DNA from 4 places in the Lysinibacillus sp. NPDC093688 genome. Region 3 is predicted to be linked to each of the others. Evidence: riboswitches for the same ligand, from Rfam matches in the RefSeq annotation. Region 3 holds a riboswitch; each other region holds the start of a gene.
What was found. Region 3 has a riboswitch for S-adenosylmethionine ahead of ACQKN2_RS04115 (cyclase family protein). Riboswitches for the same ligand answer to the same signal wherever they lie in the genome.

Region 1 (4,394 bases), on a different contig from region 3:
TGGGATTCACAGAATATGAGGCAAAGGCCTATACGGCACTCGTACAAAATAGCCATGTTAGCGCCTATCAAGTAAGTAAAAACTCCGGTATCCCACGTGCAAGAATATATGACATACTAAATGTACTTGTTGAAAAAGGGTTAGTAATGAAAGAGGAAACCGCAGATCAAACGACATACTCTTCTATTCCTGTCGCTGTGTTTTTACAACAAATTCAGCAGCGTTGGCAATCGAATTTCACGTCGATTAGTGATCAATTAGAAAAATTAGAGGTAAAAGAGCAGGAAACGGAGCATAAGGTTGTCACGTTAAAAGGAAAAGAGGCAATCGTCAATTATTGTCAGTCGTTATTAAAAAAAGCGGAGAAAAAAGTACTTTTATCAATGTGGGAAGATATGTATGAAGAATTGCGAGAAGATTTACATGAGGTCGCTCAGCACATTCCGGTTCATGGAATTACAATCTATGTGGATGAAAATATTGTATCCGTTGACCAGCATCGCATTACTCAATATACGAGGAATGCTTCTACGCCCCATTGGTTTATTCTATCTGTAGATGGTCAAGAGATGATTTATGGTCACTCACCGTCCAATCAAGAAACGGCTTTTATTACAAATGACCCGGTGCATATCTATTTATTAGAGGATTATATTTGGCATGACGTGCTTGTCAATCGACTGTTAAAGCGCGATGATAAAGAGCTTGGAGAATGGATTACTAAAGAACGTAAAGCCTTTTTTGTAGAATAAAAACATAAAAAAGAATCTACAAGCCATCATGTACATTACAGATGGCGAGCAGATTCTTATTTTTTGTTAAATAGTATTTTTTATCTTAATAAAAAACTTTATCAACATTGTATTTAGCGCGGAATGAATTGATCGCGTATGTTTCGTAAATTTCACGTTCCATAGCATCTTCCACTTCATACACTTCAATTTTGAAAATTTCATCACGATGATTTTTCATCGGTGAAACATTGTCCTCAAAATGCTTTTTAATACGTTGACGAATTTTACGTGCTTTACCGACAAATAATAGCTCGTTCTCTTCATTGTAGAATAAGAAAATGCCGCCATTTTCACGTGTGATTTTATGGAAATCAATAAAACCATGGTACGGTGTGATTGGTACATCACCTGGCTTTAAATCTTGTTCGCGTTGACGAATTACTAAATCTGGTTTTGGAAAATCAATTTTAATCAAACTATTCACGTTCCTCTCTGTTACTAAAGGTATATGTTAACATAAGTACAGCATGTTTACCATCAAATTTAATGATGTAAACTTAGTTTGCTTCAATATTAGTGTTAAACAAATTACATCATGACATGCATGGTTAATAACAAAATATTCTATGTATTATTGATATTCTTAATTGTTCATGTTACAATTCTTTTTAATTAAATAATCTTATCAAGAGAAGTAGAGGGATTTGGCCCGATGACGCTTCAGCAACCTCTAACAAAAGTTAGAAAGGTGCTAATTCCAGCAAAGGATCTGTCCTTTGAGAGATAAGAGTGAACGTGGTAAATCCTTCTCATTCTATCTCAAATGGAATGAGGGGGATTTTTTAATTTTATCGAAAAAGAAGACTTAATGAGCTTTGCGCAGGGCCTGTGAATGGAGACTAAGGCCAAATTGATTTTAACTAGAGAGGGGAATGCAAGATGCCAATTAATATTCCAAAAAACTTACCAGCTGGAGAACATTTACGTGAGGAAAAAATCTTCGTTATGGAAGAGGACAGAGCGAAAACGCAACAAATTCGTCCATTAAATATATTAATTTTCAACTTAATGCCTGAAAAAGAAAAAACAGAGCTGCAATTACTACGTTTATTAGGTAATACCCCGTTACAAGTGAATATTACATTTTTAAATACTGCTACTCATGAATCGAAAAATGTTAGTAAATCACATTTACAATTATTTTATACGACTTTCAATCAAATTCGTCATCGTCGCTATGATGGCATGATTATTACGGGTGCACCAGTAGAGAAAATGGCGTTTGAAGAAGTGAACTACTGGCAGGAAATTTCAGAAATTATGGATTGGTCCAAAACAAACGTAACATCGGTCCTTCATATATGTTGGGGTGCACAGGCAGCGTTATACCATCATTACGGTATTGGCAAAATTGGGCTTTCTGCTAAATGCTCAGGTGTATATTCTCATGTCATTACGGATTTAACAGTGGATTTAGTACGGGGCTTTAGTGATTCGTTTACGGCACCACATTCACGTTATACATCTGTATCGATTGACGAAGTACGCAACCATCCTGATTTACGATTACTATCTTATTCAGAAGATGCTGGTGTTTTCATTGTGCAATCTAAGGACAATAAAAATATTATGATTACCGGTCACCTTGAATATGATGCGACAACTTTAGCGGATGAATATAGTCGTGATGTTGAGAAAGGATTAGATATTGAGGTACCCGTGAATTACTTCCCAAATGATGATCCAGGAAATGAACCGATTAATACGTGGCGTGCTCATACACATTTATTATTCTCGAATTGGCTGAACTACTATGTTTACCAAGAAACACCATACGAATGGGATTTTGTTGATCAGATTGAATATCATATTTAATGCTCTTCAATAGCATTCAAAAATGATGACCTTGATATTTTAGGGTCATCATTTTTTACTTTACTATTCCGGATCATCATCATAACGTGTGGTTGATTTCTGTTTCGACTGGGCGCTTTGTCGCTGCCGCTTCGCTTTCGCGCAGATAAAACATTTGTTGTTGCTGTCGCTACGCTTTCGCACAGATAAAACATTTGCTGCCGCTACGTTAGCACTACGCTTTCGCACAGAAAACATCCGCTACGCTGCAGGGTCTCGGGCCAACACGATGTTGGTCATGAAGGCGTTCTCACAGGATGTGATGGTTTTAGCCTTCGTTCCTCTATTGCTGATCCCCGAGGAGTCGCCCAGTCTCCACTCCAATCAACAAATGTCACCCACAACTTTTGGTGATGAACCACACTGCTGTTAATTGTCTGGCGGTTTTCCATTCTTATCACTGTTTGGCGTATTTCCGGTATCGCTATCATTCTGTGTAGTATTGCCGGCATCGTTTTCACTTTTACTTTGAGTAGTATTTTCGCCATTACTACTACTTGTACTTTCAGAAGTGTTTTCGTTATTGCTACTACTCGCACTTTGAGAAGCATTACCGCCATTGTTGTTACTTTCACATTGAGCAGTGTTTTCGTTATTGCTACTACTTGAACTTTGAGAAGCATTACCGCCATTGCTGTTACTTGCACTTTGAGAAGTGTTTTCGTTATTGCTACTACTCGCACTTTGAGAAGAATTACCGCCATTGTTGTTACTTTCACATTGAGCAGAATTTTCGTTATTGCTGTTACTTGAACTTTGAGAAGCATTTTCGTTATTGCTATTACTTGTACTTTGAGAAGAATTACCGCCATTGCTGTTATTAGTACTTTGAGAAGCGTTTTCATTATTGCTATTACTTGAACTTTGAGAAGCGTTTTCGTTATTGCTATTACTTGAACTTTGAGAAGCATTACCGCCATTGTTGTTACTTTCACATTGAGCAGAACTATCGTTATTGCTGCTACCTGCACTTTGAGAAGAATCTCCACCATTGCTACTACTCGCATTCTGAGCAGAATTATCGTTATTATTACTACTGTCATTTTGTGTAGTATTCCCGCCAGTACTACCATTTTCATTTTGTGTATTACTATTGCATTGCGTTGTATTTCCTTGATTACCATTAATTTTACGAATCATCGCGACAAGTAATAAAACTATTGGTAATAAGATCATGAAAACGAAGGATAACATAGGCCATGTTTCTCTATTGTAAATATCTGAATGAATGATATTAGGATGCACAATTTGTGAAAGTCCAAGGATAATCATACCGAGTGGAAAAATGAGCGGTCGATGATTTTTAATTTTAAATATTTGTGCGATACCGATCACCGAGGCATAAAAATACATAAAAGTTCTAATATAAATTGATATAATCCACATGGCTGCCATAATTACTTCAATGCGTTGTAAAAAGTTCCCGATTGAAATTCTTTGTGCTAATGAATAACTAGGAAATGTTCGAGCAGCAGTATTTGCCGGACCTAGGACAAGGATAGACAGTGCGATGATCGTAATTAAGACAATCCCTCCAATAATTGCGCCAATGTAAAACCCTTTTTGTGCAGATTTTTGGACGTTAACTGCGGAAGGGAAAATCATTAATAATACAGCAAGCGGAAATGAAAAAAGACTTATAAATCGAATGATACTAAAGAATAATGATTTTTTTGAAGTTTCCATTATTGGCTGTATATTTTCAATTTGGATGGATGGTGAAATAAAAATGACAAAGAAGATAAA
Region 2 (4,394 bases), on a different contig from region 3:
TAGTAAAACTACAGATGTTATGATTAATCGAATTTCGGGAGCTTTTAATGGGCCAAGTTCCGCAAGCTGTTTTTTGATTACTTCTCGGCCACCTTCGATATTACTTGTTTCAGGCTTAATTAGTGTAATCATAATGAAAAATAGAGCCACTGACATGATGATGGAGAAGGGGGCAGCATAAAGCAACCAAGCACCCCAAGAAATATCCACACCAAATTGTTCTTTAATGAAATTTAAAGCGACCATATTTTGAGCTGCTGCCGTTTTAATACCGATATTCCAAATGGAGACAGCTTGCACAGAGGTAATGACAAGTAAAGCAGCAAGTCGACTATCACGTGGTAAACCAAATGCCGCTACCATTCCAAGTAGTATTGGTACAACTGCGCCTGCACGTGCAGTAGCAGAAGGGACGAAGAATGCGAGTGCAATAGATACTAAAATAGCACCGAAGACAATGGCTTTCGTTTTTGTCCCTACTAGTGAAAGAATCCATAGCGCAAGACGTTTATGTAAATTGGTAATTTGCATGGCTGCCGCTAGGAAAAGAGCTGCGGCTACTAGTGCAACTGCTGAATTACTAAATCCACTTAATGCTAATTTTAATGCATCTGATGTTCCTAGCTCTCTCGTTGGATCTTCCATTGACGGAGCTAATCCTAGTAAAACTGTAACGAGAGCAATAATCATGGCAGAGCTAACGGGATAGGATACTGCTTCTGTAACCCAAAGAATGACCGCGAAAGCTAAAATAGCCAAGGCCCGTTGTCCAGCTACAGGTAAATCGCCGTTGCTCGGTAAAAAAGTTATGATGATTAGTGAAGCGAAGGCTAATGCGATCCAGAGTGGTTTCAAATTACGTTTCGGTTTTGCTTGTTCGGAAGTAGACATACTTTCTCATCCTTTCTAACATTTTCTATAACATCGACTAGTAAAATGCTTTATTAAGAAAGTAAATTGTCTATTTATTGTAAAAAAAGCTAGTGTGTTCAAATGCTCTCTAGTTATAGCGATAATGGGCAGTTACGAGAAAATACGCGGTCATAGAAAAGACAATAATATCCAAAAGATATTAGTTTTTCTTTTTGAATGCAGAAGTAACTTTAGGTTCAGTTCCTAGCATCAATCGTTTAATATTTTCGATATGCAAAATGATGGCTATACCAAAAAGAAATAAGGCTATAATCGTTGGGCCGACCCCAGGAATCCATAAATATGTGGCTGTACAAAAAACGAGATAAAATTCAAGTACACCGACAATTAAAAAGCTCGTCACGAAAGAAAAAATAACAAATAAAATGAGTGCAAATAAGCCAACTTTCCAATCAATCGCAAGTAATATCCCGATAATTGAAGCAGTTCCTTTGCCGCCATTGAAGCCCATATAAAATGGGAAATTATGACCTAGAATGACACCGGCTGCTACGATATAGATAAAGAGCCAAACTTGTACTTCAGTTAATTGTGTTATATCAGCAAGATAGACATGTGCACCGATTATAGCTGCAACACCTTTACCGATATCGATAAGTGCAACTAATATACCGTATTTCCATCCGAGGGAGAGTGTTGCGTTGGAGGCACCTGCATTGCCATATCCAGCCTTTTTTAAATCTACCCCGGATAAAAACTGAGCAACTTTAGAGCCGTGAACACAGCCAATCAAATAACCAACAAGAAGAAAAATGATAACCGCTTTTAACATAAAAGTCCTCCTTTCTAAATAATAAGCTCATCACCAAAAGTTAGGGATGACATCTTTGTATATAAGTTGATTGGAGTGGAGACTGGGCGACTCCTCGGGGGTCAGCGATAGGGGAACGAAGGCTAAAACCATCACATCCTGTGATAACGCCTTCGTGACCAACATCGGTGCTGCTGCCGCTTCGTTAGCACTACGCTTTCGCGCAGAAAACATCTGTTGGCCCGAGACCCTGGAGCGAGCAAGTAGAGGAACGAAGGCTAAAAGCATCACGTCCTGTGATAACGCCTTCGTGACCAACATCCTGTTGCCCCAAGCGGCTCATCGGACGCCCCCAGGAAAGCGCCCAGTCGGAACGTAAATCAACCCCACTTTTTGATGAGAAACTAGTAAACATTAAAATAATGTATGCGTTCGTTTTACGTAAAAAAGCAGACAGAAGTTTCGGAAAAAATAAAATTTTAGTGTTGACAGAGAAAAAGTCTATGTTTATACTTTGTAACAACGATGGAAATTGAATCTCATACTCTTATCAAGAGCGGCGGAGGGATAGGCCCTATGATGCCCGGCAACCAGTAAGTGACGAACTTGCTAAGGTGCTAATTCCTACAGATTCTTACTTGGATCTGGCAGATAAGGGGAGGAAAACTTGCACCCGCAACCCTCTTCTTAGCTGAAGAGGGTTTTTGTTTTCTACTGAAAAAATCCTCCTCATCTCCGGTACCATCGTAAAAAAATAACCATATGGAGGTATACAATGACAAATTTTAAACCAGAAACATTGCTGTTACACGGTGGCCAAGAGCCAGACCCGGTAACAGGATCTCGTACAGTACCAGTATATCGCTCAACGGCATTCGTTTTTAAAGACACTGCTCATGCGCAACGTCTTTTTGCCTTAGAGGAAGCTGGCAATATTTATACACGAATTACAAACCCAACTGTAGATGTTTTTGAAAAACGCGTCGCTTTATTAGAAGGCGGTACAGCAGCGGTAGCACTTTCATCTGGTGCAGCAGCTATTGCATTTTCAATTTTAAATCTTGCAGGGGCAGGTGATGAAATTGTTGCTGGTAGCTCTTTGTACGGAGGTACTTATAATTTATTCGCCAACACACTACCAAACTACGGTATTAAAACAATTTTTGTAGATGAAACAAATCCAGAAAATTTCAAAGCAGCTATTACGGATAAAACAAAAGCAGTGTTCGCTGAAGTTTACGGTAACCCAAGTTTGAAAGTGCTAGACATTGAAGCAGTAGCGAATATAGCACATGAAAACGGCTTGCCATTAATTATTGATAGCACATTTGCTTCACCATATGGCTCTACACCAATTGACTTCGGTGCAGATATCGTTGTTCATTCCGCAACGAAATGGATCGGCGGCCATGGTACAACTTTAGGTGGCGTTGTAGTAGATGCAGGGAAGTTTGATTGGACTCGCGGACGCTTCCCAGGCTTTACGGAGCCAGATGCTTCTTATCACGGTTTGCGTTATGGTATCGATACAGCAGCGGCTGCATTTGCCACAAAACTGCGAGTGCAATTGCTACGCGACTTTGGACCAACATTAAGTGCAGATGCAGCATTTAATTTATTACAAGGTTTAGAAACGCTTCATTTGCGTATTCCTAAACACAATGAAAATGCATTGGCGGTAGCTGAATATTTACGAAACCACCCATCTGTGGAATATGTAAATTACAATGGCTTAGAAGATTTCCCAACTCATGAGTTAGCTAAAAAATATTTGAGAAATGGCTTCGGTTCAGTGCTTACATTTGGCATTAAAGGTGGACGAGAAGCAGGGCGTAAATTGATCGATAGTGTGAAATTATTCTCGCACGTAGCAAATGTAGGGGATGCCAAATCATTAATTATCCATCCAGCATCTACTACACATCAGCAACTATCAGCTGAAGAGCTAATCCAAACTGGCGTAACCGAGTCGCTCATTCGCTTATCCATCGGTTTAGAGGCAGTAGAGGACATTATTGGAGATTTAGAACAAGCTATTGAACAAGTAACAGCTTCACAACAACAAGTAGAAGCCTAATAAAAAAACACATTGGCTAATGTTGTAGCGTTTACGTATTTTCTCATTCGATAGGCCTCATTTGGTAATGCGTAAAACGTTGCTACATCATCCGCTTGCCTCATTTGGTAAGGGTAACTAAAATTCTTCGGAAGTAATACCTAGTAATTTGATAAGTATTATTGACTTGTTTAATTCCTTGTTTTATACTAGGAAATAAGAAAAGCGTTCGACATTTAGTTTTCATAAGTGCTCCCCCACTTTTGAAATATATGAAGCGGAGTAGTTGCTCAGTCAGTAACTACTCTTATCTACCAAAACTGATGATAAAGGAGTGTTTTAAATGGGAAATGTGTATAGTGCGCAAAACATTGCATCTTATCTTATTTATGAGTTAAATGAAGGTCATGTGTTTGTGAACAACATGTCCATTCAAAACATACTTGCGTCAGTTGAGAGTAAATGGCAAGAGATCTTTGGACATTCAGCTTTTAAGGAAATTCTTTATGTCAAAGAGGAAGGCTATACAGTAAAAGAAGTTTTTGAAGCTTATGAAGGCTATGGGGCAAGTCATATTCCTCTACCTGCAACAGAGTATTACTTAAAATACGGCACATTCCAATTAGTTGAACGTACGTATGCAATACCAAATTT
Region 3 (4,394 bases):
TGTCGGGCTGCCACTTCCTGATGAAATATTTTTAACATATGTAGGGTATAGTGTATATCGTGAAACTCTTTCACATATTCCAGCTTTAATCAGCGCTATGGTAGGTGCAGCTGGGGGAATTACCTTGAGCTACTATATAGGCTATAAATTCGGGCTCCCCTTATTACAAAAATACGGTTCGAAAATCCATATAACTGAACAGAAAATTGATTTTACGAAAAAGTTATTTGAAAAAATTGGACCAATATTATTATTAATAGGGTTTTTTATTCCTGGTGTGCGTCATCTTACTGCATATATTGCGGCTATTAATAATTACCCTTATAAAAAATTCGCTTTCTTTGCTTATGCGGGAGCAACTATATGGACATTTACTTTTATTACCTTAGGAACGGTGCTTGGAGAGAAATGGCATTATGTTGGGGTATATTTATCCCGCTACAGTATTTATCTTATAGTATTGTTCATAATAATTATGTTGATCGTTTATTTTATTTTCAAAAGAAAGAATTCACCTAAATAAAATAAATTTATGGAAGGTCTGATTCAATATTTATTGAATCAGACCTTAACTTGTCGAGAATAATTTAAATAAAGTGTATCAAAAAACAAAGGTTGATTTTCACTCCGAGCTGGCGCTTTCCGCGGGCTTGGCTTCAATCTCCTCGTCACTCCGTTCCTGCGGGGCTTTCAGCGCAAGCTCATCCCGCAGGAGTCGCCACTCTCCGCGAAAATCAACAGTTCCTCATCATAGAATGAGTCGACAAGCGAAACAAAATAGTATTATAGCTATGGTTAAAATACTATACAAGGCAAGCCTCACCACATAGACTTCTCGAGTAAAACAAGATTAGATGCTCTTCATAAAATGCTAAATGGCAAAGTCTGTCGATTAAATTACCATACAGCTCTGTGCAAAACAAAGTGGTGTTTGTCTACATTTCAAATCGGACCTATTGCTATATTAAGGCAATATAGCAAATGAACGGACAGGGAATCCAGATGCTTTTTCAGGCTTTGGCACAATATTGAATATAACGGCGCCTTTTGGAGGTAGCTTATCTAAATTGGTCATAAGCTCGATTTGGTAAGTATCTTGCTCTAGTACAAAATATTCTCCGTCTAACTTTCCGTTTTTACGAAAATCTGCTGCTGAATCCGTATCAAAAGTTTCGTGGCCAATAGCACTTACTTTTCGTTCGTTGAATAAAAATTGCAACGCTTCTAATCCCCAGCCAGGAATATGATTATTGCCTTCAGCATCTTTGTTGCTGAAAGACTCTTTATCTGGCCATCGTTTACTCCAATCAGTACGCAGCGCAACAAAGGTACCGGCTTCAATTTCTCCATATTCAACTTCAAAGTTAAGAATATCTTGAACACTTAATGTGTAATCGTTATTAATTTCGGCATCCTTCGATTTATCAATAACGATTAGTGGTAGCACTAGTTCTTTTAGTTCCAATTCCTCTAAATAGCGTGTTTCTCGCACGAAATGGATAGGTGGGTCGATATGTGTTCCGTATTGCCCAGGGAAAGTAAATTGCTGTGCAAAGAAGCCATCATCATGGGAAAATAATGTTTCAAATTTTGCATCATCAAACATAAAGAAGTGTGGAGAACTTGGACCAAATGTATGCGTTAAATCGACCCATTCTTTTGATTTCAATAATTTAATTGCTTGTAAAAGTTCGTTTGCCATAATATTTCCCTGCTTTCTATTCATATTTTGGGTGCTATTCTTTGCGTATCATTCGCGTTAAATAGCAAATAAAAAAGAGTCCTCCTTGTAGAAGAAGACTCTTGTGCAAAGCAACTGCAGTAAGTCTTCTCATCTTCAAGGCTAAATTATGCCATTTGGAATTAGCACCATACCTATAGGCTGGTTGCTGAGACTTCATAGGGCCAATCCCTCCATCTCTCTTGATAAGAAAATGCGATATAAGAATTTTCAGAAATAAAGTTTACACACACTTTAGTATATTTGTTTATAGTTTACAAGTTCAATAGGGATACAAGGTTAAAAATTTAATATTCCAGAGCCTCTCTATAAAATCATTGCTTTAAATATTTTTTGTACACCTAGTGGAATAAGAGCTTGATTTGTATTCCTTACATCTATTTTGAGTACATTTTCTTTGTGAAAACTTTTTAAATAATTGTCGTCAATAGCTTTCAAATGCACATTTTCAACAAGTAAACGTTGGATTAAAGTATTTACATGTAATTTTTGAGGAATTACCATGTGTAGTTTAGTATCAAGTGAGCTTGGACGTGTATAGTCGATATTTGAAGAACCGGCTAATTTTTGAACCTCTTCATGTAAAATAGCTGATTTTTTTGCAGACTTTTGTGAAAGCATCCTACTGTGAGAATGAAACATTCCACTCTTTAAGTATAGCTCCAAGGCCCCTTGTGTTATCAGGCTTGTATCGTAATCAATTACTCTTTTTAAAGCTATAAAATTATTTAAAATTGGATCAGGAAGTACAGTAATCCCAACTCGTAATCCTGGAAAGATAATTTTAGAAAAGCTTTTTAGATAAATAACACGGTTACTTACATCATACGCAAACATGGGGTCGGCTTTTGTATTTAGATCAAAATCGGCTAAATAATCATCTTCAACAATATAGACATTATATTTCTTTGCTAAAGCTATTATATTTAATTTTTCCTTCTTACTAAAAGAAGTCCCTAACGGATTATGGAACCTTGGCATAGTATAGAAAAACTTTATACGATTTTCAGCAAAATTATTTTCTAGTTGCTGCAGGTTAATACCATTTGCATCTCTTTTTATTCCAATACATTTGACGTCAGTCGTTTCAAGTAAGCGATTAAAGAGGTGGTATGTTGGCTGCTCGACTAGAATTGTATCTCCTTCATTTGGAAAAGGAATTGATGTCAATATATAAAGTGCTTGCTGAGTGCCAGTTGTAATCACAATATTTTCTTTATTAGCAAACACCTGATATTGCTCAAGTAACTTCTTTACCTCTAAAATCAATGACTCTAACCCGTGTACTGTCATCCCATAAGAGAAAAGCCCACCTTGTTGAATTTCAATTGCTTGATTTAAGCAATGTTGAAATTCTGTGTAAGGGAACATTGTTTTTTCTGGGGTAGCTGTGGCAAAGTCAATAATATTCGTTACCTCAGTGCTTTGATAATTTGATGTAGACAATACATAAAATCCACTCTTTGGAATGGAGAAAATTAGGTGCTGGTATTTTAATACGCTTAATGCCTTTAGGACAGTTTCTGAACTGCAATCGTAACGGTTTTTTAATTCACGAATAGAAGGCAATTTTGCCCCTTCTATTAAAGTTCCTTGCTCAATTTCATAAAGTATATCTGCAACAATTTGTTGATATTTCAGCATTTATATACCCCTTTACCGGTACAGATTTGTTTTATTGTCATTGTATAGAATAACGAACAACCATACAATGATGTTGGTTAAAGAATGAAGAAAGGAATGGGGTAAATATGAAAATTTTTGTAACAGGCGCAACTGGTGTAATTGGAAAAAGTCTTATAGCAGCTTTAGTTGAAAAAGGCTATATAGTTGGAGGAATGACAACAAGTGATTCTAAAATTGAAGTATTACAAGCATTAGGCGCTACGGCATACGTTGGAAATATACTTGAAAAGGAGCAAGTTGAGGCAATTATACAGGATTTTCAACCAAACATTATTATCCATCAGGTCACGGCGCTTCAGCACGGACGAGTAGAGGACAATGCTAAAGTGAGGGCAATTGGAACTCGCCATTTAGTTGAAGCTGCGAAAAAGACAAATAGTAAACGACTTATTGCCCAAAGTATTGCATGGGCATATGAACCGGGCGACACAATTGCCATTGAAGAAACCCCTTTAGACGTAAATGCAATAGGCAGAAGGAAGATTACAATAGACGGAATAGTAGCATTGGAGAGTGCTATTCAAGAAATCCCAGACTCTGTTATTTTAAGGTACGGTTCACTTTACGGACCAGGTACTTGGTATGATTCACAAGGCTTAATTGCACAACAATATCTCAGAGGAGAAATGGTAGTAAATGATGGCATAACATCGTTTATCCATATTGAGGATGCAGTAAAAGCAACAATAGAGGCTATTGACTGGGAACCAGGAATTTACAATATAGCGGATGATGAACCTGTTAAAAACAGTGTATGGGGTAGATATTATGCGGAACAGCTAAAAGCATCACCGCCGAAATATATTGATGGGAAAGATCAGTGGGAAAGAGGAGCGTTCAATCAGAAAGCGAAAGAAGCTGGATTACATTTACGATTCCCATCCTGGAGGAAAGGATTTATTATGGAGGAATGAGTAATTACCAGGATGGAATTTCACCAAGAAAAATACTTAATCCATGGTATTCA
Region 4 (4,394 bases), on a different contig from region 3:
TGAATGTTGTGACAAATATTGCAAATCAGACGAACTTGTTGGCTTTAAATGCGGCAATAGAAGCGGCTCGTGCTGGAGAAGCGGGTAAAGGCTTTAGTGTTGTGGCAGATGAAGTGAGAAAACTATCGATTCAAACAAAGGAATCTGTAACATCGGTTGCGACATTACTACACAAAACGAATGAGCGGACAGATAAACTTGTCCATTCGCTTAGTAATATTCAAGAAGAGGTAGCTTCTGGTGAGGAAAATATGGTTCAAACAGAAGGACAATTTACTAACATATTGGACGCTATGACCGAAGCCAAAGAACAAAATGGTCAGATGGAAAAAGAAGTACAAGCAATAGTAGAAGTACTAAGTCAATTAGGTATTGCCTTTAATGAAGTGAAAAATTCTGCTGAAGAACTTGCTAGCTTTGCACAAAATTTACATTGATGAAGTGAAAAACAAGAGACAAAGCAAATAAGGTGCTTCACACCTGTAGTGTATAAATAACACTATATCAACTGTTAATATATAATATCCGCTAGGTAGATAAAAGATACCGGCGATTATATGCTGTTAAATTCAATATATGCAAATTGAACATAGAAAAAATGGAGCTATCCCATGAACTGGATAGCTCCATTTTTGCTAAATTTGTAAAGGGTTTAACGTAATTTTCGTTAAAAAAAGTTTATACTGAATAAAGAACTAAAAATAGGGGCGGTTAATATGAAAACAGTTGTTGTATTAGGTGGCGGAATTACGGGATTGTGTACGATGCATTATTTACAACGCCAAGTTCAGGAGAAAAACTTACATGTAAAGCTTGTACTCGTTGAAAAGAATACATACCTTGGTGGCAAGCTTCACTCTGCGAATGAACAAGGCTTTATTATGGAAACAGGAGCAGATTCTATAGTAGCGCGTCATAAAGGTGTCATGGAGTTAGTAAAGGAACTTAATTTTGAACAAAATCTTGTGTACAACGAAACGGGTATTTCGTATATTTACACAAATAATGAGCTACATGCTATCCCATCAGACTCAACGTTCGGTATTCCTATGAGCTTACAATCTCTTGAGGAAAGTACGCTTGTATCAGAGAAAGGTAAAAAAGAGGCATTAAAAGATTTAACTATGCCAAATGAAGTGTTTACAAAGGAAAGTTCGATTGGGGAATTTTTAACTTACTATTTAGGTGAGGAGCTTGTTCAAAACCAAATAGCGCCCGTACTTGCAGGTGTATATTCAGGAGATTTAAATCAGCTTTCAATTGCTTCCACTTTACCGTATTTAATCGATTACAAAAACGATTACGGTAGTATTATTAAAGGCTTCGATGCAAACAGGGAACAATTTGTGAAAGCTGCTAATAAAAAATTTATTTCATTTAAAAATGGTTTATCATCACTAATTGATCGACTTGAAGAAACATTAACGGATGTAGAAATTATAAAAGGAATTGCCACTACCAGTGTTAAGAAGCAGGAGAATCAATACGCTGTTACATTAGCAAACGGTAAAATGATTGAAGCAAATCATGTTGTAATGGCACTACCAAATGAGGCGGTACAAAGTTTATTGCAGGATGAATCTTTGAACGGCTATTTTGAACAATTCAATACTGCATCCGCCATTACGATTTACTTAGGATTTGATGTACCTGATAATAGGTTACCCGCGGATGGAACGGGCTATATTGTGTCACATAATTCGAATGTTATTTGTAATGCAGCAACGTGGACAAGTCGCAAGTGGAAACATACTTCAGCAGAAGGAAAATTACTTGTACGACTTTTTTATAAGAGCATTAACCCTGAGTATGAGAGATTGCGTTTGATGTCAGATGAAGAGTTAGCAGCTGTTGCTCTAGAGGATGTAAGAAAAAGCTTGGGGATTGAGGAAACACCAACTATTGTTGGCGTGACAAAATGGATCGACCAGATGCCAAAGTATGATTTGGCACATCGTGAAGCGTTGCAAGGTCTCTTACAAGAGCTTGAGAAAAACTATCCGAACTTATCAATAGCGGGGTGCTCTTATTTCGGAGTAGGCATAGGTGCGTGTATTCAAAATGGTAAAAAAATTGGTGAGGAGCTTGCTGAAAAACTATCGTAATTGTTTGAATTGATAAAATCAATTATGCCTCGGCATAATTGCGTCTGGAATCGGCTTTGTGCTTAGGCCTGCACGATGCAGGTCAGTTAGCCGTTATCGCATGGATGCGATGATTTTAGGCTAACATCCTTTAAGAAACTCCTTTCCGATTTTGTGACATCCGCCGGAGGCTTTGGGCCAACATGATGTTGGTCACTCAGTCGTTGCCACAGGACGTGGCGTTCTTAGACTGAGTTCCTCTATTTCAGCGGGTGTTTGGACACACGTTGAAAAGTAACTTAAATTCGCATTCATCTCACCACCTATAGAGGTGAGAGACTTTTGAACCTGTCGCTACGCTTTCGGTACATAAAACATTGCTGAAAGAAGTTAATATATAATGTTTTTCGTAAAAATTATCCTCTGTTCTGTGAAATAGTCTTGACTCAATCGTTCGTAAACGATATGATTCTTTTAATTATTTAAAAAATTCATACTACATTCTTATCAAGAGAAGCTGAGGGACTGGCCCTATGAAGCTTCAGCAACCAACTTATTGTCAGGTGCTAAATCCAGAAGACCATTGTGTCGAAGATGAGAAGGAAAAACAATTACGAAACGTTAAAGCCTTCTTTTTATGTAAAAGAAGGCTTTTTTATTTTTTATAAATAATGGAAGAGAGGCTAGTTTTATGGGATTGCTTGAAAGGTTAAAAACGCATGTTCTTACTGCAGATGGTGCAATTGGTACAGTTTTATACGGCTATGGTTTGGAGTATTGCCATGAGGAAATGAATATACAAAAACCTGAATTAATTGAAAAGATTCATAGAGAATACATAGCAGCTGGTGCTGATGTCATTCAAACGAACACTTACGGAGCTAATGCCATAAAATTAGCCCGCTACGGATTAGAATCTCGTGTGCAGCAGTTTAATGAGGCCGCTATAACAATTGCAAAACGAGCAGCAGCAGATGGTGGACAGTTTGTCTTAGGTACTATTGGGGGAATCCGTGGTATTCGAAAAAGTGATGCAACGTTAGAGGAAATTTTAGCAACAGTTGATGAGCAGGCAACGGTTTTACTTGCAGGAAATCCAGATGGCCTTTTACTTGAAACATATTATGATTTTGAAGAGCTAACAGCGACTTTAACGATGCTACGAGCTAAAACTAAATTACCGATTATTGCTCAAGTTTCTATGCATGAACCAGGGATTTTGCAAAATGGAATGAGCTTAAATAACGCCCTACATGAGCTTGAAGCTCTAGGTGCTGATATTGTAGGTGTTAACTGTCGTTTAGGGCCTCACCATACTATACAAGCATTTGAAGGTGTAGAGCTTCCTAAGAAGGCATTTATGTCAGCGTATCCGAACGCCTCTCTTCTTGATTTGGAGGATGGCCGTGTCGTTTATGAGTCAGAGGCAGATTATTTTGGTCGAGCAGCAGTAGAGCTTCGCGATCAAGGGGTACGTTTAATTGGTGGTTGCTGTGGTACGACACCAAAGCATATTGCTGCAGCGAAAAAGTACTTAGAGGAGCTATCTCCGGTCGAGGAAAAGGTTGCAAAGCCAGAAAAAGTAGAAGTTGTACGTGAGGCAGAGCCACCAAATTATGAGCCATTACATGTAAAAGTAAAACGTGAACGCTCAGTTATAGTGGAGTTAGATACACCAAGACATTTAGAAATCGAAGGTTTTATTGCAGGTGCGAAAAAAATATATGAGGCTGGCGCAGATGTAGTCATGATGGCAGATAATTCACTTGCTTCTCCAAGGATTAGTAATGTCGCAATGGGTGCCTTACTGAAAGAAACGCACGGGGTACGACCGTTAACTCATATAACATGCCGAGATCGTAATTTAATTGGTCTCCAATCACATTTAATGGGATTAAATGCACTAGGGATTCACGATATTTTAGCAGTGACTGGAGATCCAACAAAGGTAGGCGATTTCCCAGGGGCCACAAGCGTTTATGACGTATCTTCAATGGAGCTAATTCAATTGATAAAACAGTTAAATGAAGGTGTATCGTTCTCAGGGAAACCACTTCGTAAAAAGGCGAATTTCTCTGTAGCGGCTGCCTTTAATCCTAATGTACGTGTACTGGATCGCGCTGTGTCTAGATTAGAAAAGAAAATTGAACATGGAGCAGATTATTTTATTTCACAGCCCGTTTATTCAAAGGAAAAAATCGTGGAAATTTACGAGGCGACAAAGCATTTAGAAACACCAATTTATATAGGTATTATGCCAGTAACGAGCTATAAAAGTGCGGAGTTTTTACATCATGAAGTGCCAGGCAT

Region 1: another riboswitch for S-adenosylmethionine. It lies ahead of metA (homoserine O-acetyltransferase MetA); the one in region 3 lies ahead of ACQKN2_RS04115 (cyclase family protein).
Region 2: another riboswitch for S-adenosylmethionine. It lies ahead of ACQKN2_RS23875 (O-acetylhomoserine aminocarboxypropyltransferase/cysteine synthase family protein); the one in region 3 lies ahead of ACQKN2_RS04115 (cyclase family protein).
Region 4: another riboswitch for S-adenosylmethionine. It lies ahead of ACQKN2_RS18910 (bifunctional homocysteine S-methyltransferase/methylenetetrahydrofolate reductase); the one in region 3 lies ahead of ACQKN2_RS04115 (cyclase family protein).

The regions. Positions count from the first base shown of each region.
Region 1 is NZ_JBNNUX010000004.1:190,750-195,143, reverse strand. Features, by position in the region: gene ACQKN2_RS05790 (TrmB family transcriptional regulator) at 1-752, shown strand, start outside; gene ACQKN2_RS05785 (nucleotide excision repair endonuclease) at 838-1,209, opposite strand; SAM riboswitch class I at 1,414-1,524, shown strand; gene metA (homoserine O-acetyltransferase MetA) at 1,674-2,609, shown strand; gene ACQKN2_RS05775 (GerAB/ArcD/ProY family transporter) at 3,018-4,394, opposite strand, start outside.
Region 2 is NZ_JBNNUX010000060.1:2,652-7,045, reverse strand. Features, by position in the region: gene ACQKN2_RS23885 (DASS family sodium-coupled anion symporter) at 1-891, opposite strand, end outside; gene ACQKN2_RS23880 (glycerol-3-phosphate acyltransferase) at 1,073-1,705, opposite strand; SAM riboswitch class I at 2,229-2,342, shown strand; gene ACQKN2_RS23875 (O-acetylhomoserine aminocarboxypropyltransferase/cysteine synthase family protein) at 2,460-3,761, shown strand; gene ACQKN2_RS23870 (hypothetical protein) at 4,084-4,394, shown strand, end outside.
Region 3 is NZ_JBNNUX010000003.1:87,484-91,877, forward strand. Features, by position in the region: gene ACQKN2_RS04110 (DedA family protein) at 1-523, shown strand, start outside; gene ACQKN2_RS04115 (cyclase family protein) at 965-1,702, opposite strand; SAM riboswitch class I at 1,829-1,933, opposite strand; gene ACQKN2_RS04120 (PLP-dependent aminotransferase family protein) at 2,048-3,385, opposite strand; gene ACQKN2_RS04125 (NAD-dependent epimerase/dehydratase family protein) at 3,493-4,341, shown strand; gene ACQKN2_RS04130 (MFS transporter) at 4,338-4,394, shown strand, end outside.
Region 4 is NZ_JBNNUX010000029.1:7,948-12,341, reverse strand. Features, by position in the region: gene ACQKN2_RS18920 (protoglobin domain-containing protein) at 1-437, shown strand, start outside; gene ACQKN2_RS18915 (protoporphyrinogen oxidase) at 717-2,105, shown strand; SAM riboswitch class I at 2,586-2,685, shown strand; gene ACQKN2_RS18910 (bifunctional homocysteine S-methyltransferase/methylenetetrahydrofolate reductase) at 2,776-4,394, shown strand, end outside.